DNA from 3 places in the Kitasatospora sp. NPDC048365 genome. Region 1 is predicted to be linked to each of the others. Evidence: riboswitches for the same ligand, from Rfam matches in the RefSeq annotation. Region 1 holds a riboswitch; each other region holds the start of a gene.
The links. A riboswitch is a leader RNA that binds a small molecule or an ion and turns the genes downstream of it on or off. The one in region 1 is predicted to bind S-adenosylmethionine.

Region 1 (5,257 bases):
TGATCGGCGGGTAGAGGCCGGGGAAGGCCGTGCCGGCTGCCACGGCAGAGGCGAGCGGAGCGCCGCTCGTACGGTCGAGGACCACCTGCTCGCCGGTCTCGGCGTCCGTCGCCGGGACGAGCAGCGGCCGGTCCGGCCAGGTGTCGGCGCCGACCATGGCGTGCATCCGGGTGACGTGGGCCTGCTCGGGGCCGGTGTCGGCGGCGAGGGCGATCCGGCCGACCCGGCGTCGGGCGCCGTCCGGGTCGGCGGCGGCGTTGCCGAGTTCGGCGAAGACCTCGCCCAGCCGGCGCCCGTCCACCCGGGGAGGGGTGGCGGCGGACCCGGCGGGGCGTGCCGGGGTGGCGAGCCGGGCGGGGTCCTGGCCGGTGGCCAGCAGCGCGGCGACGATCGCGCCGGCCGAGGTGCCGACGAACAGGTCGGCCTCGGCGAGATCCACTCCCCGGTCGCGCAGTCCGCGGGCCAGCCCGGCGGTCCAGGCCGTGCCGACGAGACCTCCGGCGCCCAGGACGAGTGCCCGGTCAGGTGCCCTCTCGGGTGCGTGCATGACTGTCTCCCTCCCCGTTAGTGAAACAGTCGTACCATATACTGATGCAGTGTCAGATGCGCCCGACAGGAGGGACGACCGACCGTGGGGCGACCCCCTGATCCCGCGCGGCGCGAGGCGACGCTGGCGCGTGCCACCGACTACGTCCTCGCGCACGGCCTCGCCGGGCTGAGCCTGCGGCCGCTCGCTGCCGCGCTCGACACCAGCCCGCGGATGCTGCTCTACGACTTCGGCAGCAAACAGGAGCTGGTCGCCGCCGTCCTCGCCGAGGCCCGCCGCCGCGGCGCGAACCGGATGGCCGACTGCCTGCCGGTGGAGGCGGCCACCCCGGAGGAGCACCTGCGCGGCATCTGGGCCTGGATCAGCGCACCGGAGCGCGCCCCGTTCGTCCGGCTGTTCTTCGAGGTGCACGCCGACGGCCTCGTCCACCCCGAGAACTACCCGGACCGGGCCGAGGCGATCACCGGCTGGTTCGGCACCCTCGGTGCCGCACTGCGCGGCGTCACCACGGGCCCCGACGACACCGCCACGCCGACTCTGGTCATGGCCGTCGTCCGGGGCCTGCTGTTCGACCTCGCGAACACCGGCGACCGTGACCGCACCGACCGGGCGCTGGACCGCTTCTGCGAGCTCCTCCGGCGGTGAACGCGCCGGTCGGAGTGGCGGGATCTTGCGGAAAGGTGTCACGGGTGGTGCTTCCGGGCGGCGATCCGCGGTGGCGATCATGGAGGTGGATGTTCGAACCCGGAACGGAGACCGTCATGGCCCTGGAGATGCGCGACCGCTGCGAACGCTGCGAGGTCGCCGAGCTGACCGAGACCTCGCCGGCCCGGATCTGCACGTACGAGTGCACCTTCTGCGTGCCCTGCAGCGAGGCCATGCAGGACATCTGCCCCAACTGCGGCGGCGAGCTCGTCGCCCGTCCCCGCCGCGGGGCGGTTCGGGTCGGCGCGGGCGAAAGCAGTTGACCGGCTCGGCATGATGTCCGGCATGGGTACGGATATCAGCGGCTACCTGGAGTACCGGGCGCCGCAGGACGATCAGGAGTCGATCTGGAACACCGCACACGATCTGAAATCCCTTTTCCCGGACCGTGACTACGACGTGTTCGGGTGCCTCTTCGGGGTTCGCAACTACGCGAACTTCCGCCCCCTGGCCGCGGGCCGGGGTCTGCCCGTCGACGCCTCGGCCGGCGTGGCCGCGCGGTTCGCGCAGCTGACGGAGTGGTACGGCGAGGACGGCTTCCACGGCACCACCTGGATCGGCTGGGCCGAGGTGAAGGCGGTCGACTGGGACGAGCCCGCGGAGCGGCCCGACAGCCGGCTCCACGAGTACCGCCGGACCGCGCACGGGCTCCGGCTGACGGGCAAGTCGTCCTGGAGTCCCGCGTTCGCCGAGGCCGTCGGTCTGGCGAGGGGCGAGGAGCGGCAGTGGCCCGAAGGGAGCGAGTGGCTCGTCGGGGACACGCTCTACCGATCGGTGACCCTCCGCCGCAAGGACGCCGTCACCGCGACCGGGGAGTGGCAGGCCGTGTGGACGGCCATGGAGGCGCTCGCGGCGCAGCACGGTGACGACAACGTGCGCCTGGTCGTGTGGTTCGACGAGTGAGCGGTGTTCCGCGACTCGGGATCGGATTGACGGGCCGACCAGCGGCTTCCTAGACTCGAACGCGGCGAAGAGTGTCAGTCCCACGGCCCCGGCCGACTGACCGGCAACCCCCACACTGCGGTGGGGTGCCCCGGGGATAAGCCAGGTGGCATGGCGTCATGCCGCAAGCGCAGTCGTGTGCCCCTCGGGGGCGGGGATGGAGAAGGTCGTGGCCCAGGGGGCGGTCGGACGTCGCACGGTCGGGCTCCGGTTGGTGGCGAGGCTCGACATCGACCTGCTGAGGCGTGCCAGTTCGCTGTGTCGTTGAGGACGGTCGGCCGAGGACCGGGGCGCGTGACGTGCCGTCCGGTGGGCCGACAGGAGGACCCGACCATGAACTTCGCGATTTCCGCGTAGGGGGCGCCGTGCGGCCGCGCTCCCTCGCGGCCTGCTTCAGGAGTACGGATGTCCATCGCCCCCGTGCGTGCGTCGCACGCCCTTCCGAGAACGCTGCCGGCCGGCCGGGAGGCCGAGTACCGGCACCTGGCGCAGGCCCTGGACCGGTGCGAGGCCGGCGTCGGCACGGTCGTCGCCCTGCACGGGTCGGTGGGCAGCGGCCGCAGTGAACTGCTGTACAGCTTCAGCGATGTGGCGGCCGAGCGCGGCGCCACCGTCCTGATGGGCACCGGATCCCCGCTGGAGCGGGACTTCCCGCTGGGCCTGGCCCGGCAGTTGCTGCAGAGCGCGCCGCTGGATCCGACCGAGGAGGCCGCCGCGGAGACCCTGCTCGCGCAGGGCGCGGTGGAGGCCGCGCGGCGGGCCCGGACGGCCGGGCCGGGATCCGCGGAGGGGCTGGAGGGCCGGCTCGGACAGCCCACGCTGGAAGGGCTGTTCGGCCTGGTGCGGGGGCTGGCCGCACGCGGTCCGGTGCTGATCGCGGTCGACGACCGGCAGGACGCCGACCCGCAGTCGCTGGAGTTCCTGCTGTACCTGGTCCGCCGGACGAGGAACAGCGGGGTGCTGACCGTCCTCAGCTCGCGCGAGACGATGACCCCGCCGAACCCGTTCTTCGAGGTCGAGCTGGCCCGCCAGCCGCACCACCGGCAGGTCAGGCTGGACGTGCTGTCGCGTGAGCTGGTGGACCAGCTCGTCCGGGAGCGGTTCGGGGCCGCGACCGCCGTCCGGACGGGCCGCGCGGCGCACGAACTGACCGGCGGGAACCCGCTGCTGGTCCACGCGCTGATGGACGATCAGGAACGCGCCGGGACACCGGCCGACCTGGTGGCCGACCTGGTGGCCGGCGAGGGCTACCGGCGCGGACTGATGCACTGCCTGCACCGGATCGACCCGCTGGCCCTGCGGTACGCCCGCGGCGTCGCGGTGCTGGGAGCCGCGGCGAGCCCCGCGCTGCTCGCCGAACTGCTGCTGCTGCCCGCCGAGGCGCTGCCGCGGGCGCTGTACCTGCTGCACGCGGCCGGACTGTTCCGGGACGGCGGATTCCGGCACGCCAGCGCGGCCGGGGACCTGCTCGCCGCGATGCGGCCCGAGGAACTGGCGAGCCTGCACGAGCGGGCCGCCCGCCTGCTGAGCGCCGCCGGGGCCGAACCCCGGACCGTGGCCGGCCACGCCCGCGCGGCCGAGGGCTACCGGCGGCCACCGTGGTCCGCGGACACGGCGGCCGAGGGCGAGCCGGCGGCCGCCGTCGCGGCGGTGCAGGTGGCTGGGCCGGCGGTGGCGGTGGCGGTGGACGGTCCGGGCGCCGGCGACGGTGGTGGTGACGTCCGGGTGGGGGCGAGCGCCGAGCAGGGGGCGGTCGCGGTGCCCGGCGGCGCTCGGACGTCCGCGGCCGGCGTGGGTTCCGGCGGCGTTGCGGCGTTCGCGGCCGGGCCGTCGGTGGGCCGTGGGGCCGACGCCCCGGTGGCCGGGTCGGCGGCGTACGCGTCCGTGGTGCCCGGGGCGGGGGCGGCGTACGGGGATGCGGTGGCGTTCCGGTGCGTGCCGTCGCTGCCCGGGACGGTCGGGGACGGCGCGGGGGCGCTGCGCCACGAGCTGAAGGAGATCCGGCACCTGTTCTGGCAGGGTCGCGCGGAGGACGGCGTGGCCGCGCTGGAGCGGTTCGAGGCGGGCGCGGGGAACACCGGCGCGAGCGCGGGACTGCGGACCTGGCTGGGGTACTGGTACCCCTCCCTGCTGCCGGCACGCGCGGCCGGTGAGGCCGAGGCACCCGGCGGGATGCGGCTGCTGGCCGGGCTGCTCGCGGGGACGGTCGCGGTCGGCGAGGCGGTGGTCCGGGCCGAGGCGCTGCTGCGGGACGGCCGGCCGGGTCAGCGGGTGGAGGGGCCCGGGATGGAGGCGCTGAGTGCGGCGCTGACGGTGCTGCTGTACGCGGACCGGGCCGACCGGGCGGCGTACTGGTGCGGGGTGCTGTCGGAGCGCGGCACGCTGCGCTGCGGCACGCCGTGGCAGGCGCTGTACTCCGCGCTGCGGGCGGAGGCGGCCCTGCGCCAGGGCGACCTGCGGACCGCCGACGAGGCGGCGCGGGCGGCGTTCGCGCAGGTCACGCCGGACGCGTGGGGCGTGGCCGTGGGCCTGCCGCTGTCCACGATGGTGGCGGCCCGGACGGCGTTGGGCCTGCACCAGGACGCGGCGCGCTTCCTGGGGCTGGCCGTACCGGACGGCATGGCGCGGACGCCCGCCGGGCTGCACCTGCGGTACGCCCGGGCCGGGCACCTGCTGGCGGTCGGACGGGCCGAGGAGGCCCTGGGGGAGTACCGCGCGTGCGGCGACACCATGGCCCGCTGGGGCCTGGAGCACCTGCCCGCGATGGCGCCGTGGCGGCTCGGCGCGGCCCGGGCGCAGCTCGCGCTGGGCCGTCCGCAGGCGGCCGCGTTCCTGGCGGACCAGCAACTGGCCAGGCTGGGCGAGGCGGGTCCGCTGCGGCTGCGCGGGCAGGCGCTGTGGATCCGGGCGGCGGCGGGGGAGCGGGCGGAGCGGACCGCGCTGCTGGAGCAGGCGGTGGAGCTGCTGGAGGAAGCGGGCGCGGAGGCGGACCTGGCGGGGGCACTGGCCGAGCTCAGCGAGGCGCAGCGGACCGACGGCGACCCGGGCGGCGCCCGGCTGACG
Region 2 (5,257 bases), on a different contig from region 1:
TTTTCACGGAATAACCCCGGTGTCAGGATCGGTCGACAGCCGGCCCGCCCCGACGTCCCGGCGGCTGAGACCGGGTCAGGGGCGTGGTCGGCTGGTTACTTGATCAGGTAGATGGTCGCGAACAGGCCGATCCACACGACGTCGACGAAGTGCCAGTAGTACGACACCACGATCGCGGCGGTGGCCTGCTCGTGCGTGAAGCGCCGCGCCGCGTAGGTCCGTCCGAGGACCAGCAGGAAGGCGATCAGACCACCCGTCACGTGCATACCGTGGAAGCCGGTGGTCAGGTAGAAGACCGTGCCGTACGGGTCCGAGGACAGCGACAGGCCGTCCTTCTTGACCAGCTCGGTGTACTCGAAGATCTGCCCGCCGATGAAGATCGCGCCCATCACGAAGGTGATGTAGAACCACGAACGGAGCTTCTTCACGTCACCGCGCTCGGCGGCGAAGACGCCGAGCTGGCAGGTGAGGGAGGAGAGCACCAGGATGATGGTGTTCGTCAGGGAGAACGGCACGTTGAGGGCTTCGGCCTTCTCGTGCCAGTACTCTGCGCCCTTGACGGAGCGGAGGGTGAAGTACATCGCGAACAGGGCCGCGAAGAACATCAGCTCCGAGCTCAGCCAGACGATGGTTCCCACGCTGACCAGGTTCGGCCGGTTGACCGCTCCGTGCGCGTGTCCGGTTTCTGTTGCTGTTGCTGTCGCCACGACGGACATTATGTCGGTCCCTTATTCCGTCTTCACGCCGGGGGGTCTCCCTCGGAGTGTCCGGTGCGTGCGGTATGCCCACCTGGGGCTCCGTCCGTTTTCTGATGGTTGTTCGGTCTGGCGGTGGCGGCGTCCCCCGGGCGGGTGACCGGTGGGCGTGGCGCGTTGAAGGAGATCGCGTCAGGGGCTCACGGGCGGGGGTGCGCGGGAGTAGCATCCGGAGTGAACGTGGTCCGGATCACACTGGGCCGTTCGGAGCGGCACATATAAGAGGACGAGCACCCGGGAGCAGGGCCCATGGCGCACACGACCGACGAGACGCTCACCGTTCTCGTCTACAGCGACGACCGCAACACCCGCGAGCAGGTCACCCTGGCGCTGGGCCGCAGGCCCGCCGCGGACCTCCCCGCGATCGAGTACCTGGAGTGCGCCACCACCCCGGCCGTGCTGAAGGCGCTGGAGCGCGGCGGTGTCGACCTCTGCGTGCTGGACGGCGAGGCCGTGCCGGCCGGCGGGCTCGGACTCACCCGGCAGCTCAAGGACGAGATCTACGGCTGCCCGCCGGTCCTGGTGCTGATCGGCCGCCCGCAGGACTCCTGGCTGGCCGCCTGGAGCCGGGCCGACGCCGCCGTCTCGCACCCGGTCGACCCGGTGGCGCTGGCCTCGGCGGCCACCACGCTGCTGACCGCCCGCATGGCCCGCCGGACGCCCGCGCACCGCTGACGGTCGGACCTGTCTCACCTGGAGAGATGCGGGTCGGGAACGGCCCGCATCGCTCCCGTCGCTCTCGCTAGGCTGGCTCACATCCTTCCGGCGGCCTTCCGCCGGTACCGAGACGAGCTGGAGACGGCCATGGTGAACGTGCACTCTGCGAACGGCGGTAGCGACCCCGCGCAGGTGGTCCGCACCTGGCCGGACGTCCTGTCGGTCCTGCTCCGCGGCGAGGACCTCGACCGGGCGGACACCGCCTGGGCGATGGACCGCATCATGAGCGGCGAGGCCAGCCCCGCCCAGGTGGCCGGCTTCATGGTCGCGCTGCGGGCCAAGGGCGAGACCGTCGAGGAGATCTCCGGTCTGGTCGAGTCGATGTACGCGCACGCGGAGCCGCTGCACATCCCCGGCCCCGCGGTCGACATCGTCGGCACCGGCGGCGACCGGGCGAAGACCGTCAACATCTCCACCATGTCGGCGGTGGTCGCGGCCGCGGCCGGCGCCAAGGTGGTCAAGCACGGCAACCGGGCCGCCTCGTCCGCCAGCGGCGCGACCGACGTGCTGGAGAAGCTGGGGATCAGCCCCGACGTCAGCACCCGCCGGGTCGCCGAGATCGCCGAGGAGGTCGGGCTGACCTTCTGCTTCGCGGCCCGCTTCCACCCGGCGATGCGGCACGCCGCCCCGGCCCGACGGGACCTCGGGGTGCCGACCGCGTTCAACATCCTCGGCCCGCTGACCAACCCGGCCCGGGTCACCGCACACGCGATCGGCTGTTTCGACACCCGGCTGGCCGGGCTGATCGCCGGCGTGCTCGCCGCCCGCGGCGCGAGCGCACTGGTGTTCCGGGGTGACGACGGGCTCGACGAGCTGACGATCTCCACCACCTCGCACGTCTGGGTGGTGCGGGGCGGCACGGTCACCGAGACGCAGTTCGACCCGCGCGAGGTCGGGATCGAGCTGGTGGGCATCGAGGCGCTGCGCGGGGCCGACCCCGAGTACAACGCGGCCGTCGCCCGCCGGGTGTTCGCCGGCGAGCGCGGTCCGGTGCGCGACGCGGTCGTGCTCAACAGCGCCGCGGCGCTGGTCGCGCTCGACCTGACGGACGCTCCGCTGGCCGAGCAGATCGCCGCGGCGATGGAGCGCACGGTGGCCGCGATCGACTCCGGCGCGGCCGAGGCCACCCTCAAGCGCTGGGCCGAGGCGACCACCAAGTAGCCCTCGAACGACGCGTGGTCTTCGGGGGCTGCCGAGCCCCCGAAGATCATGCTAGGGTCTGGCACTAGGTCATGAGTGGCAGCGACAAGCCCCAGCTTGCTGTCCGGCAACCCTCCGTCCGTGGCGGGGTGCCCTGGGTGAAGACCGGGCTTCGCGGCGATCCGTCCGCGCGGCAAGCGCGGACCACCGGTCGATGCACCCCGGGGTCCTTACCCCAGGAGGAGTGCATCCCATGGCCGTTTCCACCGAGATCTGTGCCCCCCTTGCCGTGCTCGGCCACGACGTCCAGGTGCCGCTGGCCTCCGGCGAGAAGGTCGGCTACGCCGCGCTCGACTACGCCGCCAGCGCGCCCGCCCTGCAGCGGGTCTGGGACGACATCGCCGCCTACGCCCCGTACTACGGCAGCGTGCACCGCGGCGCCGGCTACCTCTCGCAGCTGTCCACCGACCTGTTCGAGCAGAGCCGCCGCACCGTCGCCGACTTCCTCGACCTGCGCGCGGGCGACCAGGTGGTCTTCACCCGGGCGACCACCGACTCGCTGAACCTGCTCGCCGGGGTGCTGCCGGCCGGCACCCGGGTGTTCGCCTTCGAGACCGAGCACCACGCCTCCCTGCTGCCGTGGCGCCGCGAGGGCCTGACGGTGTCGTACCTGCGCGCCCCGCGCTCGCACGCCGAGGCGGTCGCCGCCCTGGACGCCGCGCTGGCCGGGGCCCCCGAGGGCCCCAAGCTGTTCTGCGTCACCGGCGCCTCCAACGTCACCGGCGAGCTGTGGCCGGTCGCCGAGCTGACCCGGGTCGCCCACCGGCACGGCGCCCGGGTGGTGCTGGACGCGGCCCAGCTCGCCCCGCACCACCGGGTGTCGGTGCGGGAGCTGGACGTGGACTGGATCGCCTTCTCCGGCCACAAGCTCTACGCCCCGTTCGGCGCCGGGGTGCTGGCGGGCCGGGCGGACTGGCTGGACGCGGCCGAGCCGTACCTGGCCGGCGGCGGGGCGAGCCGGACGGTGGCGCGCGAGGTGGACGGCTCGGTCGCGGTGGAGTGGCAGCAGGGCCCGGCCCGGCACGAGGCCGGCTCGCCGAACGTGATCGGCGCCTACGCGATCGCCTCCGCCTGCCGGGCGCTGGGCGAGGCGGGCTTCGACGAGCTGGAGGCCCGCGAGCAGCAGCTGGTCGAGAAGCTGAAGAAGGGTCTGGCGGAGGTGCCCGAGGTGCGGGTGCTCAGCCTGTTCGGGGAGGACGCCGCCCGGGTCGGCGTGCTGTCGTTCGTGGTGAAGGGCTGGAACAGCTCGCACTTCTCGGCGGCGCTCTCCGCCGAGTACGGGATCGGCGTCCGGGACGGGCTGTTCTGCGCGCACCCGCTGGTGCGCACCCTGCTGGGCGGCGAGGAGGCCGCGCCGAGCGAGTGCGGGGCGCCGGAGCCGTCGCTGCCGGGCGAGCGGAGCCTGAACGCGATCCGGGTGAGCTTCGGCGCGGGCACCCCGGAGGAGCACGTGGACCGCTTCCTGGCAGCCGTCCGCGAGCTGGTCGCGGACGGCGCCAAGTGGACCTACCGCAACGAGGACGGCCGCTGCGTGGCCGACACCTCGGGCAGGTGAGCGGGGGCTACTCGTCCAGGCCGAGCGCGAAGGCCGCCTCGAGGTCGTGCTGCGAGTAGGTGCGGAAGGCGATCTGGGTCTCGGTGTGCGTGACGCCGGGCACCTTGTTCACCTGACCGGGGATCACCTCGGCGAGGTCCTCGTGACGGCGCACCCGGACCATCGCCACCAGGTTGCAGGAGCCGGTCACCGAGTAGACCTCGCTGACCCCGTCGATCGCGGCGACGGCCTCCGCGATCTCGGGGATCCGGTCGACGCTGGTCTTGATGAGGACGATCGCAGTGATCACTCTGGCGCTCCTGTAAACGGGGGTGCGGCCAGCGTATCGGCCGCCCTGTCGCCGCGTCTCCCGGTCGGCGGGCGGGCGGCCGGCGGGCCCGCGGTCCGCGGGCAGGCGGCCCAGGTGAACAGCCAGCCGGCGGTGAAGCCGATGACGTGCACCAGGTACGCGACGCCCGAGCCGCCGTCGCGCACCGACCACCACTGCAGGGCGAACCACAGGCCGAGCACCAGCCAGGCGGGGAAACGCAGCGGCAGGAAGAGCAGCACCGGCACCAGCGTGGTCACCCGCGCCCTCGGGTACAGCCGCAGGTACGCGCCGAGCACCCCGGCGATCGCGCCGGAGGCGCCGACCAGCGCCCGGACCGCGTCCGGGGTACGGGCCTCGGCCAGCGCGAAGCCGTACGTGGCGAGGTAGCCGATCGCCAGGTAGCAGAGCAGGAAACGGGCCCGGCCGAGCCTGCGCTCCACCCCGGGGCCGAAGACGAAGAGGAAGAGCAGGTTGCCCAGCAGGTGCAGCCAGCCCGCGTGCACGAACAGCGAGGTCAGCACCGAGAGCGCGGGCACCTTCCCCGGGGTGGGGGAGAGCACGCAGTCCGGGGTGACCGGGGCGATCTGCTGGAGGCGCTCGGCGGAGAGCGGCCGACGGTCGATCAGTTCGGCGGGGACGGCCCCCCAGCGGTGCTCGTAGCGCTGCTCGGCGCAGAGCCGGGCGGCCCCGGTGCCGTACAGCGGATTGACGCCGCTCGGA
Region 3 (5,257 bases), on a different contig from region 1:
CCTCGGTGAGCTCGAGCTCCAGACCGAAGGTGTTGCTCTCCTCGACGGTGATGACGCCTTCCTTGCCGACCTTGTCCATGGCCTCGGCGATGAGCTCGCCGATCTGGGTGTCGGCGGCGGAGATGGAGGCGGTGGAGGCGATCTGCTCCTTGGTCTCCACGTCCTTGGCCTGGGCCAGGAGCTGGTCGGAGACGGCGGCGACGGCCTTCTCGATGCCGCGCTTGAGGGCCATCGGGTTGGCGCCGGCGGCGACGTTGCGCAGGCCTTCCTTGACCAGGGCCTGGGCGAGCACGGTGGCGGTGGTGGTGCCGTCACCCGCGACGTCGTCGGTCTTCTTGGCGACCTCCTTGACGAGCTCCGCGCCGATCTTCTCGTAGGGGTCCTCGAGCTCGATCTCCTTGGCGATGGAGACACCGTCGTTGGTGATCGTGGGGGCGCCCCACTTCTTCTCCAGGACGACGTTGCGACCCTTGGGGCCGAGCGTGACCTTCACTGCGTCGGCAAGCTGGTTCATGCCACGCTCAAGGCCGCGGCGGGCTTCCTCGTCAAAGGCGATGATCTTGGCCATCAGAAGTGGTCCTCCGGGACACGGTCGACTGCTCGGACCAAGGGGTGCCCGCGACGGACGGCCCAGCGAGCGGGGGTCTCGTCCCCTACCGCTCCCGAGGCCTCACCGACCCGGTCCGCTTATCACTCTCACACTGTGAGTGCTAACGCCAATGATTAGCACTCTGGGGTGGCGAGTGCAAGCCCGTTCGGCAGATGTCCCGGGCATGCCGCAGGCCCGCACGGACGAGCCGTGCGGGCCTGCTGCGTGGTGCTGAGGGGATCAGGCCTCGGGCGAACGGACCATGTCCGCCTGCGGACCCTTCTGCCCCTGCGAGATCTCGAACTCAACCCGCTGGCCCTCTTCGAGGGTGCGGTAGCCGTCCATCTGGATCGCGCTGTAGTGGACGAACACGTCCGCACCACCGTCGACCGCGATGAAGCCGTAGCCCTTCTCGGCGTTGAACCACTTGACGGTGCCCTGAGCCATTCCGAACTCCCCTAGTGCTGTGCTGGCCCTTCACGGACCCGCACGCCGCGGGCCCAAGGTCTGAAGGCCGGCCTGGGGAACCCCCCCGGAGGCAAGCCTTGTCGCGGCTGAATGTATCCGGATAAGTGCCCTCTGCAACAGGGTCAACTTCCGGGAAATCACCGTCCCCGACAAGGGATATGACGGGATGAAAGCCGCATCCACGGCAATTCACAGGGGACATAACGGACCGATCACCGCATATCCCTCGGAGAATCCTGACGACGACCTGACAGGATCGGGGCCGCACTGTCCCAGGTCCGTCTCAGCGGCCGGACAGGCCCTGCGTACCCGACCCGCGACGGGCCGCGCAGAGTGCGGGCGTTCGCACTCTATACCTCCCGACGTGCGGGAATTCCCGCGGGCAATGCCGAGAGCCGCCGTCCGGACCGGAAATCCAGGTTCCGGCCCCGACGGCGGCTCTCAGGCGCTAATGGGCGAGTGACGGTGGCTCAGCAGCCGCCGGCCACCGCGGGGATGATCGAGACGGACGCGCCGTCCTTGATCTCGGTCGCCAGGCCCTCGGCGAAGCGCACGTCGTCGTCGTTGACGTAGACGTTGACGAAGCGGCGCAGCGCGCCGGCGTCGTCCAGGATGCGGGCGGAGATGCCGGTGTGGTTGGCCTCCAGGTCCGCGATCACGGCGGCCAGGGTGTCGCCCTCGGCGGTGACCTCGGCGGCGCCGCCGGTGTAGGTGCGCAGGATGGTCGGGATGCGGACGGTGGCGCTCATGCGGGCACTCCTTGGGTCGAGCGGGGGGCGGCGAGGGGGCAGGTCAGGCGGTGGCGAGGCCGGCGGCGCGGAAGGACTCCAGCGACGGCTTGATGACGGCGGTCATCCCGGCGTCGGAGACGGCGTCCAGGGTCTTCAGGCCGTCGCCGGTGTTGATCGCGACGGTCTCCTTCGACGGGTCCAGCTGACCCGTCTCGACCAGCTTCTTGAGCACGCCGACGGTCACGCCGCCCGCGGTCTCGGCGAAGATGCCCTCGGTGCGGGCCAGCAGCTTGATCGCCTCGACCACCTGGGCGTCGGTGACGTCCTCGACGGCGCCGCCGGTGCGGCGGGCGATGTCCAGCACGTACGGGCCGTCGGCCGGGTTGCCGATCGCCAGCGACTTGGCGATGGTGTTCGGCTTGACCGGGCGGATCACGTCGTGGCCGGCCTTGTACGCGGCGGAGACCGGGGAGCAGCCCTCGGCCTGGGCGCCGAAGATCTTGTACGGCCGGTCCTCGACCAGGCCGAGCTTGATCAGCTCCTGCAGGCCCTTGTCGATCTTGGTGAGCTGGGAGCCCGAGGCGATCGGGATGACGATCTGCTCCGGCAGCCGCCAGCCGAGCTGCTCGCAGATCTCGAACGCCAGGGTCTTGGAGCCCTCGCCGTAGTACGGGCGGAGGTTGACGTTGACGAAGCCCCAGCCCTCGCCGGCCGGGTCGCCGATCAGCTCGGAGCAGAAGCGGTTCACGTCGTCGTAGTTGCCGTCGATGCCGACCAGCTCGCCGCCGTAGACACCGGCCATCACGACCTTGCCCTGCTCCAGGTCGTGCGGGATGAACAGGCAGGACTTGAAGCCGGCCCGGGCGGCGGCCGCGCCCACCGCGCCGGCCAGGTTGCCGGTCGAGGAGCAGGAGAGGGTGGTGAAGTCGAAGGCGCGGGCGGCCTCGATCGCGCAGGCGACCACCCGGTCCTTGAAGGAGTGGGTCGGGTTGCCCGAGTCGTCCTTGATGTGCAGCTGCGCGGTGAAGCCCAGCTCGCGGCCCAGGTTGTCGGCCTTGACCAGCGGGGTCCAGCCCGGGTTCAGGTTCGGCTTCTCGGCGACGTCGGCCGGGACGGGCAGCAGCGGCGCGTACCGCCAGATGCTGGTCGGACCGGCCTCGATCCGCTTGCGGAGCTCCTCGGCCTCGTACGAGCCGTAGTCGTAGGCGATCTCCAGCGGGCCGAAACACTCCAGGCACGCGAAGCTCGGGCCGAGCGGGAAGCGGGTGCCGCACTCGCGACAGGACAGCGCGGCGGCGGGGCCGAGGTCGACGGACGTCGAGGGTGCAGGGGTAGCGGTAGCCATGATGGCGGAGGCCTCTCTCCTCATCTTCCCCATGGCGCGGGCGCGCCACAGGACGGAATTGGCACCTGGTCCCGCGGGGGCCTGCGAAAGCCGCGCGGGAGGGTTGCCGGGACTTCAACGGGCCGTTCCCTCAGTCCCTCTGGATGAGCTCTGTGAAGTTGTGGTCATGCGCTGCGGGCGACCCCGGCGTGCGAAGGTCTGATCGCAGTACGAAGACTGTATCCGAAGGCCCGGACGGCGACCGCATACCGTCCGACACCCGAGACAGACCCGACGAGGGAGTGAGATCTTGCCCGCCGAGCATGACCTGGGGGTCCTCCCGGAGGTGGCCGACTGGCTGCGCCGCCGCTCCTGGACGGCCGCCGACCGGCCGCTGGAGCAGCTGCTCGCCGCCAAGCGCGCCGCCGGGGCGGCCGGCACCGTCAGCGTGGTGCTGCCCGCCCTCGACGAGGAGCCCACGGTCGGCGAGATCGTCTCCGCGATCCGCACCGAGCTGATGGAGAAGGCGCCGCTGGTGGACGAACTGGTGGTGGTCGACTCCGGTTCGGTGGACCGCACCGCCGAGACCGCCGCCGCGGCCGGCGCCCGCGTCGTCCACCGGGACGCGATACTCCCCCGGATCCCCGCCGAGACCGGCAAGGGCGAGGTGCTCTGGCGCTCCCTGCTGGTCACCTCCGGCGAGATCGTCTGTTTCGTCGACGCCGACCTGCGCGAGTTCGACCCCGCCCTGGTCCCCGGGATCGTCGGGCCGCTGCTCACCGATCCGGCGATCCAGCTGGTCAAGGCCATGTACGACCGGCCGCTGGAGACGGACGGCGCGGTCGTCCCGGCGGGCGGCGGACGGGTCACCGAGCTGGTCGCCCGGCCGCTGCTCAACCTGCACTGGCCGCAGCTGGCCGGCTTCGTCCAGCCGCTCGGCGGCGAGTACGCGGCGCGCCGCTCGCTGCTGGAGCGGCTGCCCTTCCCCACCGGCTACGGCGTCGAGCTCGGCCTGCTGGTCGACGCCCTCGACGAGGTCGGCCTGGACGCCCTCGCCCAGGTCGACGTGGGCGTCCGGCACCACCGCCACCAGGACGGCCAGGCGCTCGGCCGGATGGCCGCCACCATCTACCGCACCGCGCTGGAACGGCTCGACCGCACCCACCGCCTCAAGGCCTCCACCGACCTGGTCCGCCCGCAGCTCACCCAGTTCACCCGCACCCCGGCCGGCTTCGCCCCGCACACCCACCCGGTCGGCGCCACCGAACGCCCCCCGATCACCACCCTCCCCGAGTACCGCCGCAACCGCCGAGCGGGCTGAACCCGTGATCGGTCGCCGGGTGCCCGCCGCGTCGAGTGGTTTGTACCGGCCGGTGCCCGGCAAGGTTGGCTGTATGGCCGATCTCGCGTCCGAACGTTCGAACCAGTCCGGCTCAGCCCCGATCCTGGTGGCCTCCAACCGCGGGCCGGTGTCCTTCATCAGCGAGGACGACGGCACGCTGACCCTGCGCAGAGGCGGCGGCGGCCTGGTCTCCGGGCTGTCCGCGATCGACGACCCGTCCGCGGTCTGGGTGTGCGCCGCGCTCTCCGAGGCCGACCGGCAGGCCGCCCGGCAGGCACCCGACGGGCGGCTCGACCTGGCCGGCCACGACGTCGGCGGGCAGGCCGTCCGGATGCTGGACATCGACCCGGGCACCTTCGCCCGCGCCTACAACGGCGTCGCCAACTCCACCCTGTGGTTCGTCCACCACCTGCTGTACGACACCCCGACCACGCCGAACTTCGACGACCGCTTCCGCCGGGAATGGGAGTCGTACACCGCCTACAACGCCGCCTTCGCCGAGGCGCTGGCCGCCGAGGCGGCCCCCGGCGCCGCCGTCCTGGTCCAGGACTACCACCTGTCGCTCGCCCCGGCCCTGCTCCGCGCGCTCCGACCGGACCTGCGGATCGGCCACTTCTCGCACACCCCGTGGGCCCCGCCGGAGTACTACCGGCTGCTGCCCGACGACGTCGCCGCCGCCGTGCTCACCGGCATCCTCGGCGCCGACCGGGCCGGCTTCCTGACCAGGCGCTGGGCGCTGGCCTTCGCCGACTGCTGCGAGAGCGTGCTCGGCGCCGAGGTCGACCGCGAGGCACTCACCGTCA

Region 2: another riboswitch for S-adenosylmethionine. It lies ahead of ACGFX4_RS16790 (aminotransferase class V-fold PLP-dependent enzyme); the one in region 1 lies ahead of ACGFX4_RS10380 (AAA family ATPase).
Region 3: another riboswitch for S-adenosylmethionine. It lies ahead of thrC (threonine synthase); the one in region 1 lies ahead of ACGFX4_RS10380 (AAA family ATPase).

Annotation. Positions count from the first base shown of each region.
Region 1 is NZ_JBICYJ010000008.1:16,219-21,475, reverse strand. Features, by position in the region: gene ACGFX4_RS10400 (patatin-like phospholipase family protein) at 1-547, opposite strand, end outside; gene ACGFX4_RS10395 (TetR/AcrR family transcriptional regulator) at 632-1,192, shown strand; gene ACGFX4_RS10390 (DUF1272 domain-containing protein) at 1,309-1,515, shown strand; gene ACGFX4_RS10385 (hypothetical protein) at 1,538-2,155, shown strand; SAM riboswitch class IV at 2,219-2,331, shown strand; gene ACGFX4_RS10380 (AAA family ATPase) at 2,600-5,257, shown strand, end outside.
Region 2 is NZ_JBICYJ010000014.1:80,563-85,819, reverse strand. Features, by position in the region: gene ACGFX4_RS16810 (c-type cytochrome) at 1-7, opposite strand, end outside; gene ACGFX4_RS16805 (heme-copper oxidase subunit III) at 96-716, opposite strand; gene ACGFX4_RS16800 (hypothetical protein) at 1,005-1,430, shown strand; gene trpD (anthranilate phosphoribosyltransferase) at 1,560-2,633, shown strand; SAM riboswitch class IV at 2,701-2,818, shown strand; gene ACGFX4_RS16790 (aminotransferase class V-fold PLP-dependent enzyme) at 2,866-4,227, shown strand; gene ACGFX4_RS16785 (Lrp/AsnC family transcriptional regulator) at 4,235-4,516, opposite strand; gene ACGFX4_RS16780 (rhomboid family intramembrane serine protease) at 4,513-5,257, opposite strand, start outside.
Region 3 is NZ_JBICYJ010000012.1:67,495-72,751, reverse strand. Features, by position in the region: gene groL (chaperonin GroEL) at 1-568, opposite strand, end outside; gene ACGFX4_RS14820 (cold-shock protein) at 830-1,036, opposite strand; gene ACGFX4_RS14815 (MoaD/ThiS family protein) at 1,528-1,806, opposite strand; gene thrC (threonine synthase) at 1,850-3,133, opposite strand; SAM riboswitch class I at 3,151-3,283, opposite strand; gene ACGFX4_RS14805 (glucosyl-3-phosphoglycerate synthase) at 3,423-4,433, shown strand; gene ACGFX4_RS14800 (trehalose-6-phosphate synthase) at 4,507-5,257, shown strand, end outside.